DNA from 2 places in the Streptomyces sp. NPDC031418 genome. Region 2 is predicted to be linked to the other one. Evidence: riboswitches for the same ligand, from Rfam matches in the RefSeq annotation. Region 2 holds a riboswitch; the other holds the start of a gene.
The links. Region 2 has a riboswitch for glycine ahead of gcvT (glycine cleavage system aminomethyltransferase GcvT). Riboswitches for the same ligand answer to the same signal wherever they lie in the genome.
Positions count from the first base shown of each region.

Region 1: it holds a riboswitch for glycine, as region 2 does, so the genes downstream of both, gcvP (aminomethyl-transferring glycine dehydrogenase) here and gcvT (glycine cleavage system aminomethyltransferase GcvT) in region 2, are expected to answer to the same signal.

Region 1 covers NZ_JBVIJC010000012.1:308,459-318,301, forward strand. Annotated here, with positions in the region: gene ACZ5CZ_RS20485 (TOBE domain-containing protein) at 1-139, shown strand, start outside; gene gcvP (aminomethyl-transferring glycine dehydrogenase) at 207-3,092, opposite strand; glycine riboswitch at 3,259-3,353, opposite strand; gene ACZ5CZ_RS20495 (PRC-barrel domain-containing protein) at 3,473-3,844, shown strand; partial or broken gene ACZ5CZ_RS20500 (DNA polymerase IV) at 3,766-5,362, opposite strand; gene ACZ5CZ_RS20505 (MerR family transcriptional regulator) at 5,433-6,116, opposite strand; gene ACZ5CZ_RS20510 (bifunctional nuclease family protein) at 6,376-6,849, opposite strand; gene ftsR (transcriptional regulator FtsR) at 6,935-7,672, opposite strand; gene ACZ5CZ_RS20520 (FHA domain-containing protein) at 7,715-8,545, opposite strand; gene ACZ5CZ_RS20525 (DUF881 domain-containing protein) at 8,736-9,581, opposite strand; gene ACZ5CZ_RS20530 (small basic family protein) at 9,587-9,843, opposite strand, start outside.
Region 2 covers NZ_JBVIJC010000001.1:176,688-186,530, reverse strand. Annotated here, with positions in the region: gene ACZ5CZ_RS00825 (ABC transporter permease) at 1-306, opposite strand, end outside; gene ACZ5CZ_RS00820 (enhanced serine sensitivity protein SseB C-terminal domain-containing protein) at 622-1,419, opposite strand; gene ACZ5CZ_RS00815 (enhanced serine sensitivity protein SseB) at 1,584-2,387, opposite strand; gene ACZ5CZ_RS00810 (AAA family ATPase) at 3,117-3,722, opposite strand; glycine riboswitch at 3,918-4,015, shown strand; glycine riboswitch at 4,016-4,128, shown strand; gene gcvT (glycine cleavage system aminomethyltransferase GcvT) at 4,172-5,290, shown strand; gene gcvH (glycine cleavage system protein GcvH) at 5,408-5,785, shown strand; gene glyA (serine hydroxymethyltransferase) at 5,800-7,065, shown strand; gene ACZ5CZ_RS00790 (L-serine ammonia-lyase) at 7,178-8,545, shown strand; gene ACZ5CZ_RS00785 (hypothetical protein) at 9,023-9,843, shown strand, end outside.

The sequences.
Region 1 (9,843 bases), on a different contig from region 2:
CACCGTCAAGATCGCCATCGAGGGCGGCGAGCTGACCTCGGCCGTCACCCGCGAGTCCGTCACCGCCCTGGGCCTCGCCACCGGCTCCTCCGTCGTCGCCCTGATCAAGTCGACCGAGGTGTCCCTGGCGACGGCCTGACCCGCCCCCGGACACGGCGAGGGCCCCGCCCGGCACCAGCCGGACGGGGCCCTCGGCCTCGGCTCGCTCAGTCCTCGTACGCGTCCAGCGGCGGGCAGGAGCACACCAGGTTGCGGTCGCCGAAGGCCTGGTCGATACGGCGCACCGGCGGCCAGTACTTGTCGGCGGCCGAGACACCGGCCGGGAAGACGGCCTCCTCGCGGCTGTAGGCGTGCGCCCACTCACCGCCGAGCGCGGCGGCGGTGTGCGGGGCGCCCCGGAGCGGGTTGTCCTCCGCGGGCCACTCGCCGGAGCCCACCTTCTCGATCTCCGCGCGGATGGCGATCATCGCGTCGCAGAAACGGTCCAGCTCGGTGAGGTCCTCGGACTCGGTCGGCTCGATCATCAGGGTGCCGGCGACCGGGAACGACATGGTCGGCGCGTGGAAGCCGTAGTCGATGAGGCGCTTGGCGACATCGTCGACGCTCACACCGGTCGCCTTGGTCAGCGGCCGCAGGTCGATGATGCACTCGTGCGCGACCAGACCGCCGGGGCCGGTGTACAGCACCGGGTAGTGCGGCTCCAGGCGCTTGGCGACGTAGTTCGCCGACAGCACGGCCACCTGGGTGGCCCGCTTCAGCCCCTCGCCGCCCATCAGGCGGACGTACGCCCAGGAGATCGGCAGGATGCCCGCCGAGCCCCACGGAGCGGCCGAGATCGGACCGACCCCGGTCTCCGGGCCGGCGGCCGGCTGGAGCGGGTGGTTCGGCAGGTACGGCGCCAGGTGCGACCGTACGGCCACCGGGCCGACGCCCGGACCGCCGCCGCCGTGCGGGATGCAGAAGGTCTTGTGCAGGTTCAGGTGGGAGACGTCACCGCCGAAGTGGCCCGGCTTGGCGAGGCCGACCAGCGCGTTGAGGTTGGCGCCGTCGACGTACACCTGGCCGCCCGCCTCATGGACCTGGGCGCAGATGTCGGCGACGTGCTCCTCGAACACACCGTGCGTGGACGGGTAGGTGATCATCAGCACGGCCAGCTCGTCGCGGTGCTGCTCGATCTTGGCGCGCAGATCGTCGACGTCGATCTCGCCGTCCTCGGCGGTCTTCACGACGACGACCTTCATGCCGGCCATCACGGCGCTGGCGGCGTTCGTGCCGTGCGCCGAGGACGGGATCAGGCAGACGGTCCGCTGCTCGTCACCGTTGGCCCGGTGGTAGCCGCGCACGGCGAGCAGGCCGGCCAGCTCGCCCTGCGAACCGGCGTTCGGCTGGAGCGAGACCTTGTCGTACCCCGTCACCTCGGCGAGACGGTCCTCCAGCTCACGGATGAGCGTGAGGTAGCCCTCCGCCTGCTCGGCCGGGGCGAAGGGGTGCAGCTGGCCGAACTCGGGCCAGGTGACCGGCTCCATCTCGGTGGTCGCGTTGAGCTTCATGGTGCAGGAGCCCAGCGGGATCATGCCACGGTCGAGCGCGTAGTCGCGGTCGGCCAGCTTGCGCAGGTAGCGCAGCATCGCAGTCTCGGAGCGGTGCTGGTGGAAGACCGGGTGGGCCAGGTAGTCGTCGGTGCGCAGCAGCGCCTCGGGCAGGGCCTCGCCGGCGGCCGCGTCCAGCGCCTCGATGTCGCCCTCGACGCCGAAGGCGGAGAAGACGGCGGCGAGCTGGGCTCGGTTGGTGGTCTCGTCGCAAGCCAGGGAGACATGGTCGGCATCGACCAGACGCAGGTTGACGCCGCCCGCGCGGGCGGCGGCGACGATCTCGGCGGCCTTGCCGGGCACGCGCGCGGTGAGGGTGTCGAAGAAGGCGCCCTGGACCAGCTCGACCCCGCCGGCCGTCAGCCCGGCGGCGAGGACGGAGGCGTAGCGGTGCGTGCGCCGTGCGATGGTCCGCAGCCCCTCCGGCCCGTGGTACACGGCGTACATGCCCGCCATGACCGCGAGCAGCACCTGCGCGGTGCAGATGTTGCTGGTGGCCTTCTCCCGGCGGATGTGCTGCTCACGGGTCTGCAACGCGAGCCGGTAGGCCTTGTTCCCGTCGGCGTCGACGGACACGCCCACCAGCCGGCCCGGCAGGCTGCGGGCGAACTTCTCGCGCACGGCCATGTAGCCGGCGTGCGGGCCGCCGAAGCCCATCGGCACACCGAAGCGCTGGGTGGTGCCGACGGCGATGTCCGCGCCCAGCTCACCCGGCGAGGTCAGCAGGGTCAGGGCGAGCAGGTCGGCGGCGACGGTGACCAGCGCGCCCAGCTCGTGCGCCTGGTCGATGACCGGCTTGATGTCCCGTACGGCACCGGAGGCGCCCGGGTACTGGACCAGCACGCCGTTGATCTCGCGGGCGGCGAGGTCGGCCGGGATGCCCTCGCTGAGGTCGGCGACGACGACCTCGACGCCGGTCGGCTCGGCACGGGTCTCGATGACGGCGATCGTCTGCGGCAGCGCGTCCGCGTCGACGAGGAAGAGACCCTTCTTGTTCTTGCCCATCCGCAGCGACAGCGCCATGGCCTCGGCGGCGGCCGTGCCCTCGTCGAGGAGCGAGGCGCCGGAGGTCGGCAGGCCGGTCAGCTCCGCGACCATGGTCTGGAAGTTCAGCAGGGCCTCGAGGCGCCCCTGGGAGATCTCCGGCTGGTACGGCGTGTAGGCCGTGTACCAGGCCGGGTTCTCCATGACGTTGCGGAGGATGACGGGCGGCGTGAAGGTGCCGTAGTACCCCAGGCCGATCATCGATCCGAGCACCTGGTTGCGGTCCGCCAGGGAGCGCAGCTCGGCGAGCACCTCCGCCTCGGTGCGGGCACCCGGCAGATCGAGCGCGTCGGCGTTCTTGATCACATCCGGGACCGCGGCGGCGGTCAGCTCGTCCAGCGAGCCGTAGCCCACCTGCGCGAGCATCTTGGCCCGCGCCTCCTGGTCGGGCCCGATGTGGCGCTGCTCGAAGGGGATGCCCGCTTCGAGTGCGGAGAGCGGAATGCGATGGGCGGTCATGGCGGAGGCCTCCTGGTCTGACGCGACCTTCGAGGGCACCACGGCGCGGGTGCCCGGACGGCCTCCCCCTCTGTCATCTCAACCTGAGAGTTTCACCGGGCACGCCCGGTTTTCACCGTCGGTGAGAGCGGAAGCCGTCGACACCCGCCCTGCTTTCCAGAGTGACCTCGTCCGTGCGGTACGTGAGCCTGAGAGATTCCGGGGAGGATTTGCTCCTTCGGCGCCTCCGACGTGGTCGGAGGACTCTCCCGCACGGGGTCAGCAGCCGCTGTCAGCCTACCAGCGAGGTCAACGCCTGGGCCCTCGAGTGGCCGCCTCGTTGAATGTGCTCTTTTGTAGTGCTTACGGATGAGTTGCGACCAAGTGGAGGGAGAGGGACCGTGCAGACCGACATCGATCCGCGCAACCTGATCGGCCGCAAGGCGTTCGACCGCGATGGCACCAAGATCGGCACCATTGACGAGGTCTACCTCGACGATGCGACGGGCGTGCCCGAGTGGGCGGCCATACGCACCGGCCTGTTCTCCCGGGACGCCTTCGTCCCTCTGGAACCGAGCGAACTGGTCGACGGCTCCCTCCGGGTCCCCTTCGAGCGCGCCCTGATCAGGGACGCCCCCGACTTCGGGGTGGGCCGCCATCTCTCCCCCGAGCAGGAACTCCAGCTCTACCACCACTACGGCCTCGACACATCGCCGCACCCCCCACTTCCGGACCACGACTTCGGCAAGCTGGCGGGCACGGAGGAAACCTGACCCGCCCCACGAAGCCTTGATCCCACCCCGTCCTCGAACTCACCCGGAACCGGGCTGGACCCCGGCCGGACCTACGGGCTGCCGGGTTCCGGGGTCCGGCGCGGAGCCGGCCCGATGGCCACCGTCCGCCGCCGGGACCCCGGCGGGCGGGTCGGCGACGCCCAGCACCAGCGGCAACGGCTCCACCGCCTCCAGTGCGGCGTCCCCGACGAGGAAGGTCCGCACCCGCCCCGGCTCGGACTGCGGCGTCTCGAACCGCACGGTGACCCGCCCCACCCCGCTGCCCTGCACCCAGCCGTACCCGTACTCCGCGTGCCGCACGTCCTGCCCCGGCCGCCACAGCCGCTCCGCGGGCTCCGCGCCCCGCTCCGCCCCCTCGGTCTCCGCCTCGGCCTCGGCACCGTCCGCCTCCCCCTCTTCCTGCCGCTCGCCCTCCTCCGCGGCCCACGCCGCCTGCGCGAACAGATCCTCCTGCGTGTAGTCGGCCAGCCCCGACACGCCCACCCCGAGCAGCCGCACCCCGCCCGTGGTGTCCACCGAGTCCAGCAACCGCGCGGCCGCCTCCCGCACCACCGCCGGATCGTCCGTGGGCCCGCGCAGCGTCTCCGAGCGGGTCAGCGTCGAGAAGTCGTACCGCCGCACCTTCAGCACGATGGTCCGCCCGGACAGCCCGGCCCCGCGCAGCCGCCCCACGCACCGGTCGGCGAGCCGCCGTACCTCCAGACCGATCCGCAGGCGGTCGTGGATGTCGACGTCGTAGGTGTCCTCGACCGACACCGACTTGGCCTCGCGCTCGGCCACCACGGGCCGCTCGTCATGGGCCAGCGCCATCGCGTACAACGCCTGCCCGTGCGCCTTGCCGAGCAGCCGGACGAGTTCGTCCTCGCCCGCCTCCGCCAGCTCCTCGACGGTGGTGATCCCGGCCCGCCGCAGATGGTCTCCGGTGGCCGGCCCCACCCCCGGCAGGGTGCGCACCGGCATGGGCCCCAGCAGTTCCCGCTCGGTGCCCGGCTCGATCACCACCAGTCCGTCCGGCTTGGCCTGCTCGGAGGCGATCTTCGCGAGCATCTTGGACGCGGCGAGCCCGACCGACCCCGTGAGCCCGGTGACCGCCTTGATGTCGCTGCGCAGTCTGATCCCGGTCAGCCGCGCCGACTCCTCGTCCCAGGCCGCTCCCCCGGCCTCCAGGTCCACGAACGCCTCGTCCAGGCTCAGCGGCTCCACCAGCGGGGACAGCTCCCGCAGCAGCGCCATCACCTGCTCGCTGACCGACCGGTACAGGGAGAAGCGCGGCACCAGATACGCCGCGTTGGGCGCCAGCCGGCGCGCCTGGGCCATGGGCATCGCCGAGTGCACCCCGAGGACCCGCGCCTCGTACGACGCCGTGGCCACCACACCGCGCGGGCCGAGCCCGCCCACGACGACCGCCTTCCCGCGCAGGCTCGGCTTGGATGCCTGTTCCACGGAGGCGTAGAAGGCATCCATGTCGAGATGCAGGATGGTGGGCGCGTTTCTCACATCTCCGATGCTGCACCACGCCACTGACAATGCCCGCGGACCGGGACCGGAGCCCCGGCCGACCGGGCCGTCAGACCGCCCGGTTGCGCCGCCGTGCCAGCTCGTCCGCGGGGTTGTGCCCGACGAGGGTCTCACCGGTGTCGATGCGCTCTCCGTGCAGCTGGGAGAGCGCGCTTTCCACGTCCCGCCACACCACTCCGACGGCGATGCCGAAGATGCCCTGACCGCCCTGGAGCAGGGCGTGGACCTCGTCCGGCGAGGTGCACTCGTACACCGTGGCGCCGTCGCTCATCAGGGTCATCCGCTCCAGATCACGGAAACCGCGTTCTCTGAGGTGCTGGACGGCCGAGCGGATGTTCTGGAGCGACACACCGGTGTCCAGAAAGCGCTTGACGATCTTCAGCACGACGACGTCACGGAAGCTGTACAGCCGCTGCGTGCCGGACCCGTACGCGGGCCGCACACTGGGCTCGACCAGGCCGGTGCGGGCCCAGTAGTCGAGCTGCCGGTAGGTGATGCCGGCGGCCGCGCAGGCGGTGGGCCCGCGGTAACCGATCTGCTCGGACGTCATGGCCGCCACCCCTTTGCCGTCCGGCACCACCGTCGGCCGCTGCGGGGCGTGCTCGACCGCGCTGCCGGCATGGGGGTACCCCCTGTCCGAACACAGCTGAGAACCGGGGGGAGGGTACGGACCGCTCTCCCCGAAACCGCGTCCGGGGGCACCCCCAGCCGTACCGTCGCCGCTCGTTCTCACGCCGACCTCCGTCCTTGACCTGCCTTCTCGACGGTAGGCAGTCACCAGGGGTGCGTCAACGATCGCCACACTCGGCACGCCGAGTGATAATCACCCTAGGAGTGGTTTCCCGTGTCCCACCGCGGGGAAAGGCTAGCCGAATGCGCTCACGGGAAGCCGTAGGACGCTCTCAAGGGCCGGTGGCAATTGCCCACCGGCCTGGCCGTACGAAGCCACCGCCGGCCGGCACGCGCCGCCAGCGGTCACCGCTTCCGGCGCCTCACTGGCTGCTGGTACCGAAGTCCTCGGGCGAGATCTGGTCGAGGAACTCGCGGAACTTCTCCACCTCGTCCTCCTGCTCGTCCGGGATGGCGATACCCGCGTCGTCCAGCACCGTGTCACTTCCGTAGATCGGCGTTCCGGTGCGCAGGGCCAGCGCTATGGCATCGGAGGGACGGGCGCTGACCTCGACCCCGCTGGCAAAGACCAGCTCCGCGTAGAAGACGCCTTCCCGCAGGTCGGTGATGCGTACTTCGGTCAGCTCCTGGCCGACGGCCTCCAGCACGTCCTTGAAAAGGTCGTGGGTCAGCGGTCGGGCGGGGGCCATGCCCTGCTGGGCGAAGGCGATCGCCGTCGCCTCCCCCGGTCCGATCCAGATGGGGAGGTAGCGGTCGCCCCCCACTTCGCGCAGGAGCACGATCGGCTGGTTGGAGGGCATTTCGACCCGGACACCTACGACATCGAGCTCGTTCACACAGCAACCCTAGGCCGTGCTCGGGACGTTTGGGTAGTCGGGCCGGGAACAGGTGCCCGATCCGGTCGCCCCGGACCCCGCCCGGTCAGGGCAGCCGGATCCCGAGCGCGGTCTTCACCAGAGCCGCGTGCAGCTTCACCGTGAGCGCCGCCAGCTCCTTGGTACGGGCCTCGGCGAGCGCCCTGGTCTGCGGGTTGCGGTGGCGCTTGAGCGGGGCCACCACCTGGTCCACCAGGCCGGCCTCGCGATCGGCCGCCGCCTTCATCACCCTAAGGTGGCGCGGCTCGATCCCGAATCCGCCCAGCTCGGCGATGAGGGACGCCACGGTGACCGCCTCCGCGTCGTAGACGCCCTCCTCCAGCGGAGCGATGAGCCCGTAGGACTCCCACTCCTTCAGCGCGCCCTCGTCGATGTCGGCGGCCGCCAGCAGCTCCGCCCGGCCGACCCGGGCCACCGTGGGGCCCTCCGGCCGCTCCGCTTCATGCTCCGCGGTGCGCTGGCGCCCCACCAGCGGCAGCTGTACGGCCTCCCCGCGCTCCATGGCGTCCAGCTGCTCACGGATCACCTTGAGCGGCAGATAGTGGTCCCGCTGCATCCTGAGGACATGGCCGAGACGGGTGACGTCCTCGGCGCTGAACTTGCGGTACCCCGAGGGGGTCCGCTGCGGCTCGATGAGCCCCTCCGACTCCAGGAAGCGGATCTTGGAGATGGTGACTTCGGGGAACTCGTCGCGCAGCACGTTCAGCACCGTGCCGATGCTCATCAGCCCACTGTCCCTGGCGGCGGTACCGCTTCCGGCACCGCCACTCGGTGTTTGCAGCATGGACCTTCCCTGGGGGATCCCCGGACCGAGTCCGGGGGCGGGTCAGATGCCCTGCCGGCTCGCGTAGAACACCAGCCGGTACTTGCCGATCTGCACCTCGTCGCCGTTCTGCAAGGCGACCTGGTCGATCCGCTCACGGTTGACGTAGGTGCCGTTCAGGCTGCCCACGTCGGCCACGGTGAACGAACCGTCCGGGGAGCGCCGGAACTCCACATGGCGACGCGAGACCGTCACGTCGTCCAGGAAGATGTCGCTCTGCGGGTGACGTCCGGCCGTGGTCAGATCGCTGTCCAGCAGGAAGCGGCTGCCCGAGTTCGGACCCCGGCGCACCACCAGGAGCGCCGAGCCGAGCGGCAGGGCGTCCACCGCGGCCTGCGCCTCAGGCGAGAGCATCGGCAGCGGCGTCTGGCCGGTCGCCTCCGCCTCGTAGGCCTCGAGACCGGAGATGGAGATCGTGGACGTGGTCTCGGAGGCACGCTCCGGCACCACACCGGGGCGCAGCGGCGCACCACAGTTGGAGCAGAAGCGGGCGTTCTCCGCATTGCGGTTACCGCACCTCGTACACACCAGGACCGACATCGACGGATCCTCCTGCTGCGGCTGCCCCGCCGGGGCGTTGGACGCGTACGGGCCGGGAGTGAACCCTCCACCCGTACCTGAGGTTGACGGTTGCCCGAAACCTATGCCGCCGGACTGGGCAGGGTCAACAGACGCCGCGCCCTGACCTCCCGAAATGTCACCACCCGGACCAGCGACCTGGTCCCGGAACAGCGGGCGCTGGCCCTCCGCATCAGGCTGTGCGCGATGACGGGCGGTCGCGTTGGCGTTGCCCTCTCGCGCGCTCTTGCCGAACAACTTCGCAAACAACTTCACGGGCGATTCCCCTTGACCGAAACAGACCCGCCCGTGGGGCAGGACGAACCCTGATTGCCTACACCGGCCGACCCGGACATCCTCACAACGTCCGTGCCCACCAGACAGTTTCCACCACGCACCACCTCTTCGGTGCGCCGACCCCCCGCAACCTCATGCCCCTGCCGGATGTCCCCCATGCACCACCGGTTCACTGGGAGGACGACCGAGCGTAGTCAGGCCGCTTCGCCTGTCGCAAGGCGTCCACGACGATCTTGCCCGACCGTGCGACGGTGACCGTGGCCTGCTCCTTCTCCAGAGTCTGCACCACACCTCCCGGGATGTTCAGCGCCGGCTCCAGGTCCTGCGGCTTGCCGATGACCTTGAAACGATAGGGGGCGTTGATCTTGTTCCCGTCCACGTCCACGCTCTTGCCCGCATCCGCGAAATAAGTGCCGGCCACCACACGCACTCCGTTGACCTCGATCGCCTCCGCACCGGCCGCGCGCAGCTCCTGGATGGTGTCGAGCAGCATGTCCGCCTGGACCGTCCCCTTCGTGTCCTCGATCGTCAAGGTGATGCCGGGACCCTGAGCGCCCACCGTGCCCGCCAGGATGCCGAGTTGCTTCTCCTTCTCGGCGGTCTGCTTGCGCGCCTCGGCGGCCTGGTCGGAACTGCTCTGGAGTTCCTGACGCTGCTTGTCGAGTCCCTGCTTCTCGTCCTGAAGACGCTGTGTGCGCGAATCCAGTTCATCGAGGATGCGTACAAGATCTTCCTGGCGTGCGCCGCGCAGCGCGCTGTCGGTGTCGCTGTTGGAGGCGACCTGCACGGCCAGACCGAAACCGAGGCCGAACAGGAGGACCGCGACGATGAGTTGGGCCCGGGTGAAGCGCGGCGGCCACAGTCCCTTGACCAGCCGCTGCCGGCCGGTCAGCGGTTCCGGAGCGGGGTCCGCGGACGTCGGCTCGGTCCCTGGTGCCTGGGCGGGCACCTCGGCCGGCAGCTCCTTGCGCAGCCTGTTCTCCGCCTTCTGCGGCTGTTCTTCCTGATCGCTCATGGATGTCACGCCCGGAACACGTGCCGTCGGATCGCCGCGGCGTTGGAGAAGATCCGGATGCCCAGGACCACCACGACACCCGTGGACAGCTGCGCGCCCACGCCCAACTTGTCGCCGAGGAAGACGATGAGCGCGGCGACGACCACGTTCGACAGGAACGACACCACGAAGACCTTGTCGTCGAAGATCCCGTCGAGCATGGCCCGCAGACCGCCGAAGACGGCGTCCAGCGCCGCCACGACGGCGATCGGCAGATAAGGCT
Region 2 (9,843 bases):
GTCGCCGCTCATGCCGCCCAGCGAGCCCTTGGGCGTGCTGAACAGCGGGTCGATCAGGCTCTCGTGGTAGAGGTCCGGGTCCTGCCCGACCAGGTTCGCGATGACCGGCGCGAGCAGCGCGATCACGATGAGGACGAGCACGACGATGCCGCCCGTCAGGGCGAGTTTGTCCCGCTTCAGGCGTTCCCAGGCGATCCGCCCCAGGGAACGGCCCTGAACGGCCTTCGCGTCGGTGGCGGCCGTCGCCGCTTCCTCGGCCGCACCCGGGGCCGCTTCCGCGGTCGGCTCGTGCAATGGTGCCGTCATTAGGCTGGGACCCCTCTCAACCGGCGGTAACCGGCCCGCACTTGCCGCTGGTAGCGGCATCAATCAGTCCGTCGTACACAGGGGCGAACCCCTTGAAGGGGGAGTCTTCAACGCCTGCGCGATCAGCCGCCAGCCTTGGCAGTGAATGGATGCGCAACCGTGATGGAAGCAGGTGAACGCCGTTATGCGGACAGTGAGTCCCGGTGACCGGACGGTGACGGAGGGGTTCGCTCCCTCGGACAAGGGTGCCGTTCCGGCCGGCCGGTGACCGAAAGGCGAGGTCAGCGGAGAGGCCGCCGGGAGGTCAGTGCGGGGTCAGTAGCCGCCGTGGGCCGGGGGATAGCCGTAACCGGCGGCCGGGGTCTGGGGCAGGGGCTGGGCCTGGAGTTGCGGCTGGGGCTGGGGCTGGGCCGCGACCGCGTGCGCCTCGCGGTCGTAGAAGGGGCGCGCGTTGGCCCGCATCCACATCACCACGGGGTCGTAGTCGTCGGTCATCGCGACCGTCGACACCGGCAGCCCTTCCGGGACGGCGCCGACGGACTGCTGCATCATCGCGCGCACCGAGTCGACCGCGGCGGGCGAGGTGTCGTAGACGTCCAGACCGATGGCGAGGTACGGCGCTCCGAGCGCCGGCTGCACCCAGGCGCGGCGCAGGGTGCGCAGCGCGGGGGTGCGGTGGGCGTTCTGCGCGAGCAGCGCGTAGAACTGTGGGATCTCGATGCCGGGTTCGGACAGCCGGAGGGGTCCCGCGGGCTGCCGGTCCAGGCCGGTGGCGATACGGCGCAGATCCAGCCAGGGGATGCCGACGCCGCCGCCCGGGGCGTGCGGGTTGAGCCAGAGGCCGTAGTGGTCCGGGTAGAGGGTGCGGGCGACGTCGAGGCCGTCGACGACCTCGTAGGAACGGTTCCAGCCGCTGGCCGAGAGTTCCTGGGCGGAGGTGACGCACGGGGCGTAGTGGAAGCCGCCGACTTCCATGTCCCCGTACTGGGCGTCCGGGGAGCCGGCCTGGCCGTGCCACAGCAGCATCCAGATCTGGCCGGCGGAGGGGGTGGCAAGGGCGCGGAGCAGGGCCTCGTAGGCGTCGTAGCGGCCGGGGGTGACCTGACGCAGCATGTGCTCGACGCTGCCGCTGTGGCTCGCGCTCACCTTGTCGTGCCCTTCTGTTCAGTGCGCCCGGGTTCGGGGACAGCTTAAGCGCCCGGTGGCGCGGAGCCGCCTGTGCGTGCGCGGGTGCGGGTGCCTGGTGGCCACCCGCGCCCCACGCCCCTCGGGTGTCTCTACTGGCCGTACTGGTAGAAGGGCCGGACGTGGTGCTTCAGCCATTCGGCCACGGGGTCGTCCGTCACGTCCAGCAGGACCAGGTTGACCGGCCAGGCGACCGGGACACGGGCGAGGGCCCGGCCCAGCGCCTCCAGGGGACGGGCGCGGAGGTCGCCCTCCCACTGGGAGAGTTCCACGCCGACGAAAAGCACCGGTTCGTCCGTCTCGATCGCGGCGAGACAGCGGCGGGCGGTGTGCACGACACCGATCCCGGCGAACTCGGCGGAGGCGGCGGCGAGGAAGTCCACCGGGTCGTCCTGCCAGTCGGGTTCGAAGAGCCGGACCCGGCCGCCGGCGGCGGGGCCGTCGAGCGGGGTACGGCCGCTGCGGCACAGCTCGGCCACCGCCTGCGGCGGCAGCGGGATGCCGACCACCCCGTCGGGGTTCACCACGATGCCGACCTGCGGGGGCAGTCCGCGGGCGAACTCCACGGCGGGGGCGATGGTGTACCCCATGTGGGAGCCGACGACCTGGCGGAACTGTTCCTCCGAGCTGAACACCGGGACGTACACCTGGCCCGCGATCTCGGTCGTGGGCAGATCCAGCGGGCCGCTGTCCGGGCCGCCGCCGGAGGGCAGCGGGATCCACAGGAAGCTGCGGCCGAGCACCTCCACGATCCGGCCGGCCGCCGCGGGGATCCCGAGGGAGGCCGACAGCACCTCCTCGAGTTCGTTGCCGGGCCAACCGCCGTGCGGGTGGGGGTGCGCCTGAGCCGGGAAGCCCGCGGGAATGTCCGCGGGCAGATCCGCCGGGAAGTCCATCTGCCTACCGCCTGCTGGGAACCACTGCTGTGTGCATGAAGGCTAGCGGGTACACCACCCCCGGCCGTCCGCCCGGCGCCAGCCGGTGAAGGGTACGCGGGGCGGTTGCATGCCCCCCCCCCAGCCGGGCCGGCGCCAGCCGGTGAAGGCTGAGCCGGGAGCGCGCCCGCAGCCGTCCGGGCCGGCATCGAGCGGTGAAGGCCAAGCAGCACACGGCACCCGCAGCCGTCCGACCCGGCGCCAGCCAGTGAAGGACAAGCAGGGTGCCCGCCCGCAGCCGCCCGGTCCAGCGTCAGCCGGTGCAGGCCACGCGACGCACGGCGCCCCCAGCCGTCCAGCCCGGCCCAACCGGCAAAGGCCAAGCGGCGCGGATGCGTGCCCGCGGCTATCCGGCCCGGCCCCCGCCCGCGAAGACCAACCACGACCGTGCGCGTCCGCCCCCATCCGGCCCGGCGCCAGCCGGTGAAGCCCACGCGCGGGTGCCCGCCCGCAGCCGCCCGGTCCAGCGTCAGCCGGTGAAGGCCACGCGACGCACGGCGCCCCCAGCCGTCCAGCCCGGCCCAACCGGCAAAGGCCACGCGGCGCGGGTGCGTGCCCGCGGCCATCCGGCCCGGCCCCCGCCCGCGAAGACCAACCACGACCGTGCGCGTCCGCCCCCATCCGGCCCGACGCCAGCCGGTGAAGCCCACGCGCGGGTGCCCGCCCGCAGCCGCCCGGTCCGGCGCCAGGTCAGGGGGTGAAGGAGAGGGTGTGCAGGGTGTTTGCCGCGGGGCGGTCCAGGAGGAGGGCTGTGGTGCAGCCGGTGGGGAGCTGGCCGCGTTCGATCGCGTCGAGCAGGCGGGCCGTCGTGCGGCGGTGACGGCGGAAGGCGTAGCGGGAGACGCCCCGGCCGCGCTCGCGCTGGCCCGCGCGGGCCGTCGCGGGGTCGACGTCGAGCAGCAGCAGATGCAGGGTGCCGCCGCGGCGGCGGGCCTCCCGGGCGAGCCAGCTCCGCACCCAGGCCTGGGTGCCGCAGTCGTGCACGACGACGCCCTCGCCGGTGCGCAGGGCGCGGCGCAGCGCCGCGTAGTGGGCGAGGCGGACCAGGGGGCGGTAGAGGGCGTAGGGGAGGCCGCGGGGCAGCCGGGCGGCGAAGCGGTCGCGGGTGTCCTGCGAGTCGATGCGGCGGCCGGTGACCGTGCGGTGCATGAGGGTGGACTTGCCGCTGCCGGGCAGGCCGGTGAGCACCACCACGTCACGGGGTCCGAAGAGCAGGGTGCGCGGGGTGCGGCCGGCGCGGTCGCGCAGATCGCGCACGGCGCGGATGGTGGCGCTGGTCCGCTGCCGCGGCACCATGACGCCGGTGGCGTACGCGGGGGTCCTGTTCACCGTGATCGTCCTCCCCTGTCGACTCGGTCAACTTCTTTCCCGTCGACCGTAAAGAGAAGGTAATAGGCGGTGGTGGCGGGCGGGTCCGGGTGCTGCCACAGGTCGGTTACAAAAGCGGCCGCGCCGTGCAATGATGTGCGCGCCAACTGCATACCGGCCGCTTGAATCCGCGCGGGAGAGTCCCCAGCCGTCGCCGCTGGGGCGCCGAAGGAGCAAGTCCCTCCCTTGAATCTCTCAGGCCCCGTTACCGCGCGGGCGAGGCACATCTGAAAAGCGGGCCGCTGTGTCAGTGGCTCCACCCAAGGTGCAAGCCCTGATCGTCCCGGTGGCGGTCGTGGCGAACCTCTCAGGTTCCGATGACAGATGGGGAGGAACGTTCCTCGCCCCGTCCGTGTGCCCTGGGAGACGACCGACCGATGAGCAGCACTGAACTCCGTCACACCGCGCTGGATGCCGTGCATCGCGCGCTCGGTGCGACGATGACCGACTTCGCCGGCTGGGACATGCCCCTGCGCTACGGCTCCGAGCGCGACGAGCACCTCGCCGTACGCACCAAGGCCGGCCTCTTCGACCTCTCCCACATGGGCGAGATCACCGTGACCGGCCCGCAGGCGGCCGCCCTGCTGAACTTCGCCCTGGTCGGCAACATCGCCTCCGTCGGCGTCGGCCGCGCCCGCTACACCATGATCTGCCAGGCCGACGGCGGCATCCTGGACGACCTGATCGTCTACCGGCTCGCCGAGACCGAGTACATGGTCGTGGCCAACGCCTCCAACGCCCAGGTGGTGCTGGACGCGCTGACCGAGCGGGCCGCCGGGTTCGACGCCGAGGTGCGCGACGACCGGGACGCCTACGCGCTGATCGCCGTCCAGGGCCCGGAGTCCCCCGGCATCCTGACGTCGCTGACCGACGCCGACCTCGACGGCCTGAAGTACTACGCCGGCCTGCCCGGCACCGTCGCCGGCGTCCCCGCCCTGATCGCCCGCACCGGCTACACCGGCGAGGACGGCTTCGAGCTGTTCGTGAAGCCGGAGCACGCCGTCGAGCTGTGGCAGGCGCTGACCAAGGCGGGCGAGGGCGCCGGCCTGGTGCCGTGCGGTCTGTCCTGCCGGGACACCCTGCGCCTGGAGGCGGGCATGCCGCTGTACGGGCACGAGCTGACCACCGCCCTCACCCCCTTCGACGCCGGGCTCGGCCGGGTGGTGAAGTTCGAGAAGGAGGGTGACTTCGTCGGGCGCGAGGCGCTCACCGAGGCCGCCGCCCGCGCCGAGCAGAACCCGCCCCGGGTGCTCGTCGGCCTGGTCGCCGAGGGCCGCCGGGTGCCGCGCGCCGGATACGCCGTCGTCTCCGGCGGCGAGGTGATCGGCGAGGTCACCTCCGGCGCCCCCTCCCCCACCCTCGGCAAGCCGATCGCCATGGCCTACGTCGACGCGGCGCACGCGGCGCCGGGCACCCCGGGCGTCGGCGTGGACATCCGGGGCACCCACGAGCCGTACGAGGTCGTGGCTCTGCCCTTCTACAAGCGGCAGAAGTAGACACTGGGCCTCGGCACGTCCCCCTGACGTGACCCTGCGCACATTTCCCCGCCCGGCACCAGGTCCGGCAGTCCCCCCCTTCATCAGCACTCCCGCATGTACAGGAGAATTCAGGCCATGAGCAACCCCCAGCAGCTTCGCTACAGCAAGGAGCACGAGTGGCTGTCGGACGCCGAGGACGGCGTCTCGACGGTCGGCATCACCGAGCACGCGGCCAACGCGCTCGGCGACGTGGTCTTCGTCCAGCTCCCGGCCGTCGGTGACACCGTGACCGCGGGCGAGTCCTGCGGCGAGCTGGAGTCGACCAAGTCGGTCTCCGACCTGTACGCCCCGGTCACCGGTGAGGTCGCCGCGATCAACCAGGACGTCGTGGACGACCCGTCGCTGGTGAACTCCGCTCCCTTCGAGGGCGGCTGGCTGTTCAAGGTGCGTGTGACGGACGAGCCCGAGGCCCTCATGAGCGCCGACGAGTACACCGCCTTCACCGCCGGCTGAGGAGTCGTACCCCGATGACCGTCCTGAACACGTCCCTGCACGAGCTGGACCCGGAGATCGCCGCCGCGGTCGACGCCGAGCTGAGCCGCCAGCAGTCCACGCTGGAGATGATCGCCTCCGAGAACTTCGCGCCGCTCGCGGTGATGGAGGCGCAGGGCTCGGTGCTGACCAACAAGTACGCCGAGGGCTACCCGGGCCGGCGCTACTACGGCGGCTGCGAGCACGTCGACGTCGCCGAGCAGATCGCCATCGACCGGCTCAAGGAGCTGTTCGGCGCCGAGTACGCCAATGTGCAGCCCCACTCCGGCGCCTCCGCGAACCAGGCGGCCCTGTTCGCCCTCGCCCAGCCCGGGGACACCATCCTCGGCCTGGACCTGGCGCACGGCGGCCATCTGACCCACGGCATGCGGCTGAACTTCTCCGGCAAGCAGTTCAACGTGGTCGCCTACCACGTGGACGCCGAGACCGGCCTGGTCGACATGGCCGAGGTCGAGCGGCTCGCCAAGGAGCACCGCCCGAAGGTGATCATCGCGGGCTGGTCGGCGTACCCGCGCCGGCTGGACTTCGCCGAGTTCCGGCGGATCGCCGACGAGGTCGAGGCGTACCTGTGGGTCGACATGGCCCACTTCGCGGGCCTGGTCGCGGCCGGTCTGCACCCGAACCCGGTGGAGCACGCCGACGTCGTGACCTCGACCACCCACAAGACGCTGGGCGGCCCGCGCGGCGGCATCATCCTCGCGAAGAAGGAGTTCGCGAAGAAGCTGAACTCCTCCGTCTTCCCGGGCTTCCAGGGCGGTCCCCTGGAGCATGTGATCGCGGCGAAGGCGGTCTCCTTCAAGGTCGCCGCCTCGGCGGAGTTCAAGGAGCGCCAGCAGCGTACGGTGGAGGGTGCGCGCATCCTCGCCGAGCGCCTGACGGCCGCGGACGCCCGCGAGGCCGGGGTGAACGTCCTGTCGGGCGGCACGGACGTGCACCTGATCCTGGTCGACCTGCGCGAGTCCGAGCTGGACGGCCAGCAGGCCGAGGACCGGCTGCACGAGGTCGGCATCACGGTCAACCGCAACGCCGTCCCGAACGACCCGCGTCCCCCGATGGTCACGTCGGGTCTGCGGATCGGTACGCCGGCCCTGGCGACCCGCGGCTTCACGGCCGAGGACTTCGCCGAGGTCGCCGATGTGATCGCCGAGGCGCTGAAGCCGTCCTACGACGCCGAGGCCCTCAAGGCGCGCGTGAAGGCGCTCGCCGACAAGCACCCGCTGTACCCGGGTCTGAACAAGTAGCTCAGGCCCCCGCAGTACCCGGGTCCGGACCCACGGACCCGGCCAGGCAAGTCCCCGGTGGGGCACCCGGCGATCCCGGGGCCCCGCCACCCCTGCTTTTTGAGGAGTGACCGTGGCCATCTCGGTCTTCGACCTGTTCTCGATCGGCATCGGCCCGTCCAGCTCCCACACGGTCGGCCCGATGCGCGCGGCGCGGATGTTCGCCCGCCGGCTGCGCAACGAAGGGCTGCTGGAACAGACCGCGACCCTCCGGACGGAGCTGTACGGCTCCCTGGGCGCGACCGGGCACGGCCACGGCACCCCGAAGGCCGTCCTGCTCGGCCTGGCCGGCGACTCGCCGCGCACGGTGGACGTGGAGACGGCCGACGCGCGCGTGGACGCGATCAAGGCCGAGGGCCGGATCCGGCTCCTGGGCGAGCACGAGATCGCCTTCGACTTCGACCAGGACCTCGTGCTGCACCGGCGCAAGGCGCTGCCGTACCACGCCAACGGCATGACGCTGTGGGCGTACGACGCCTCCGGCGCGGAGCTGCTGACCAAGACGTACTACTCGGTCGGCGGCGGCTTCGTGGTCGACGAGGACGCGGTCGGCGCGGACCGGATCAAGCTGGACGACACGGTCCTGAAGTACCCCTTCCGCACGGGCGACGAGCTGCTCCGCCTCACCAAGGAGACCGGCCTGTCGATCTCCTCGCTGATGCTGGAGAACGAGCGGGCCTGGCGCACGGAGGAGGAGATCCGCGCGGGCCTGCTGGAGATCTGGCGGGTGATGCGCGCGTGCGTGCAGCGCGGCATGAGCCGCGAGGGCATCCTGCCCGGCGGGCTGAAGGTCCGCCGCCGCGCCGCCGTCTCGGCCCGCCAGCTGCGCGCCGAGGGCGACCCGCTGGCGCACGCGATGGAGTGGCTCACGCTCTACGCGATGGCCGTGAACGAGGAGAACGCGGCCGGCGGCCGGGTGGTCACCGCCCCCACCAACGGCGCGGCCGGGATCATCCCGGCGGTCCTGCACTACTACATGGACTTCGTGCCCGGCGCCGACGAGGACGGCGTGGTCCGCTTCCTGCTCGCCGCCGGCGCGATCGGCATGCTCTTCAAGGAGAACGCCTCCATCTCCGGCGCCGAGGTCGGCTGCCAGGGCGAGGTCGGCTCCGCCTGCTCCATGGCGGCCGGTGCGCTCGCCGAGGTGCTCGGCGGCTCCCCGGAGCAGGTGGAGAACGCGGCCGAGATCGGCATGGAACACAACCTGGGCCTGACCTGCGACCCGGTCGGTGGCCTGGTCCAGATCCCGTGCATCGAGCGCAACGGCATGGCCGCGGTGAAGGCGGTCACGGCCGCGAAGATGGCGATGCGCGGCGACGGCTCCCACAAGGTGTCCCTGGACAAGGTCATCAAGACCATGAAGGACACGGGCGCGGACATGTCGGTGAAGTACAAGGAGACGGCGCGCGGCGGGCTGGCGGTCAATATCATCGAGTGCTGAGACGACGGGGGCACCGGGACGGCGGGGGGCCGGAGTGACGGGCGGGGCGGGATGGCTGCGGGTGCCCGTGGGCGCGGACGCCGAGCGCTGGGTCACCCGGGTCCGCTGCCGTCGGGTCCTGTTCGTCGTGCACAACGTGACGTCCGCGACGCGTCTGCTGGACGTCCTCCCGCTGTTCGACGGCGACCTCCGGGTGCAGATGTTCGCCACCTGCACCGGCTCCTCCCCGTTCCTGGCCGGGGTGCCCGAGCTGCTGGCCCGGGCGGGGCTCCCGGTCCTGCCCTGGGAGCAGGCCCTGGCCACCCGGTTCGACCTGGCGGTCTCCGCCAGCTACGGCGGTGAACTGGGCCTGATCCAGGGCAAGTTGGCGGTCCTGTCGCACGGGGTTGGCTACAATAAAAGGCTGGCGACACCGGACACCGGACACCGGACACCGGACACCGGACACCGGACACCGGACACCGGCCGCAGGCGCCCGTGTTCGGCCTCTCGCCGGACTGGCTGCTTCACGACGGCCGGCCGCTCGCCTCGGCCACGGTCCTCTCCCACCCCGAACAGCTGGAGCGGCTGCGTGCCGCGTGTCCGCAGGCGGCGCCCACCGCGGTGCTCGCCGGGGACCCCTGCTACGACCGCATCCTCGCCGCACTCCCCCAGCGGGACCGGTTCCGCCGGGCGCTCGGGGTGGCGGAGGGCCGGCGGCTGATCGTCGTCAGCTCCACCTGGGCACCGCGCTCCCTCTTCGGCGGCCCCGCGACGGACGGCACCGGCACGCCGGGCGCGGATGATCTGCTGCCCTGGCTGCTGTCCCGGCTGGCGGCGGAGCTGCCCGCCGACGAGTACCGCACGACGGCCGTCCTGCATCCGAACATCTGGTACGGCCACGGCCCCGGACAGGTCCGCGCCTGGCTGGACACCGCACGGCGGGCCGGTCTGGACGCCGTCTCGCCGCTGGACGGCTGGCGCCAGGCGCTGATAGCCGCCGACTGCGTGCTGGGCGACCATTCGAGCGTCACCTACTACGCGGCGTCCATCGGCGTCCCGGTGCTGCTCGGGGCGTTCCCGCAGGCGGACCTCGACCCGGACTCCCCGGTGGCCGCGCTCGGTCGCACGGCTCCCCGGCTGGTGCGGCGGGGCAGTCTGCGCGACCAGATCGACCGGGCGATCGACACGCACGACCCCGGCCGGTACAAGGAGCTGGCGGAGCAGACCAGTTCCGCGCCGGGAGAGTCGGCCGCCCTGTTGCGCCGGATGTTCTACGACCTCATGGACCTCCCGGAACCCGAGGGACGCCCGGCCCT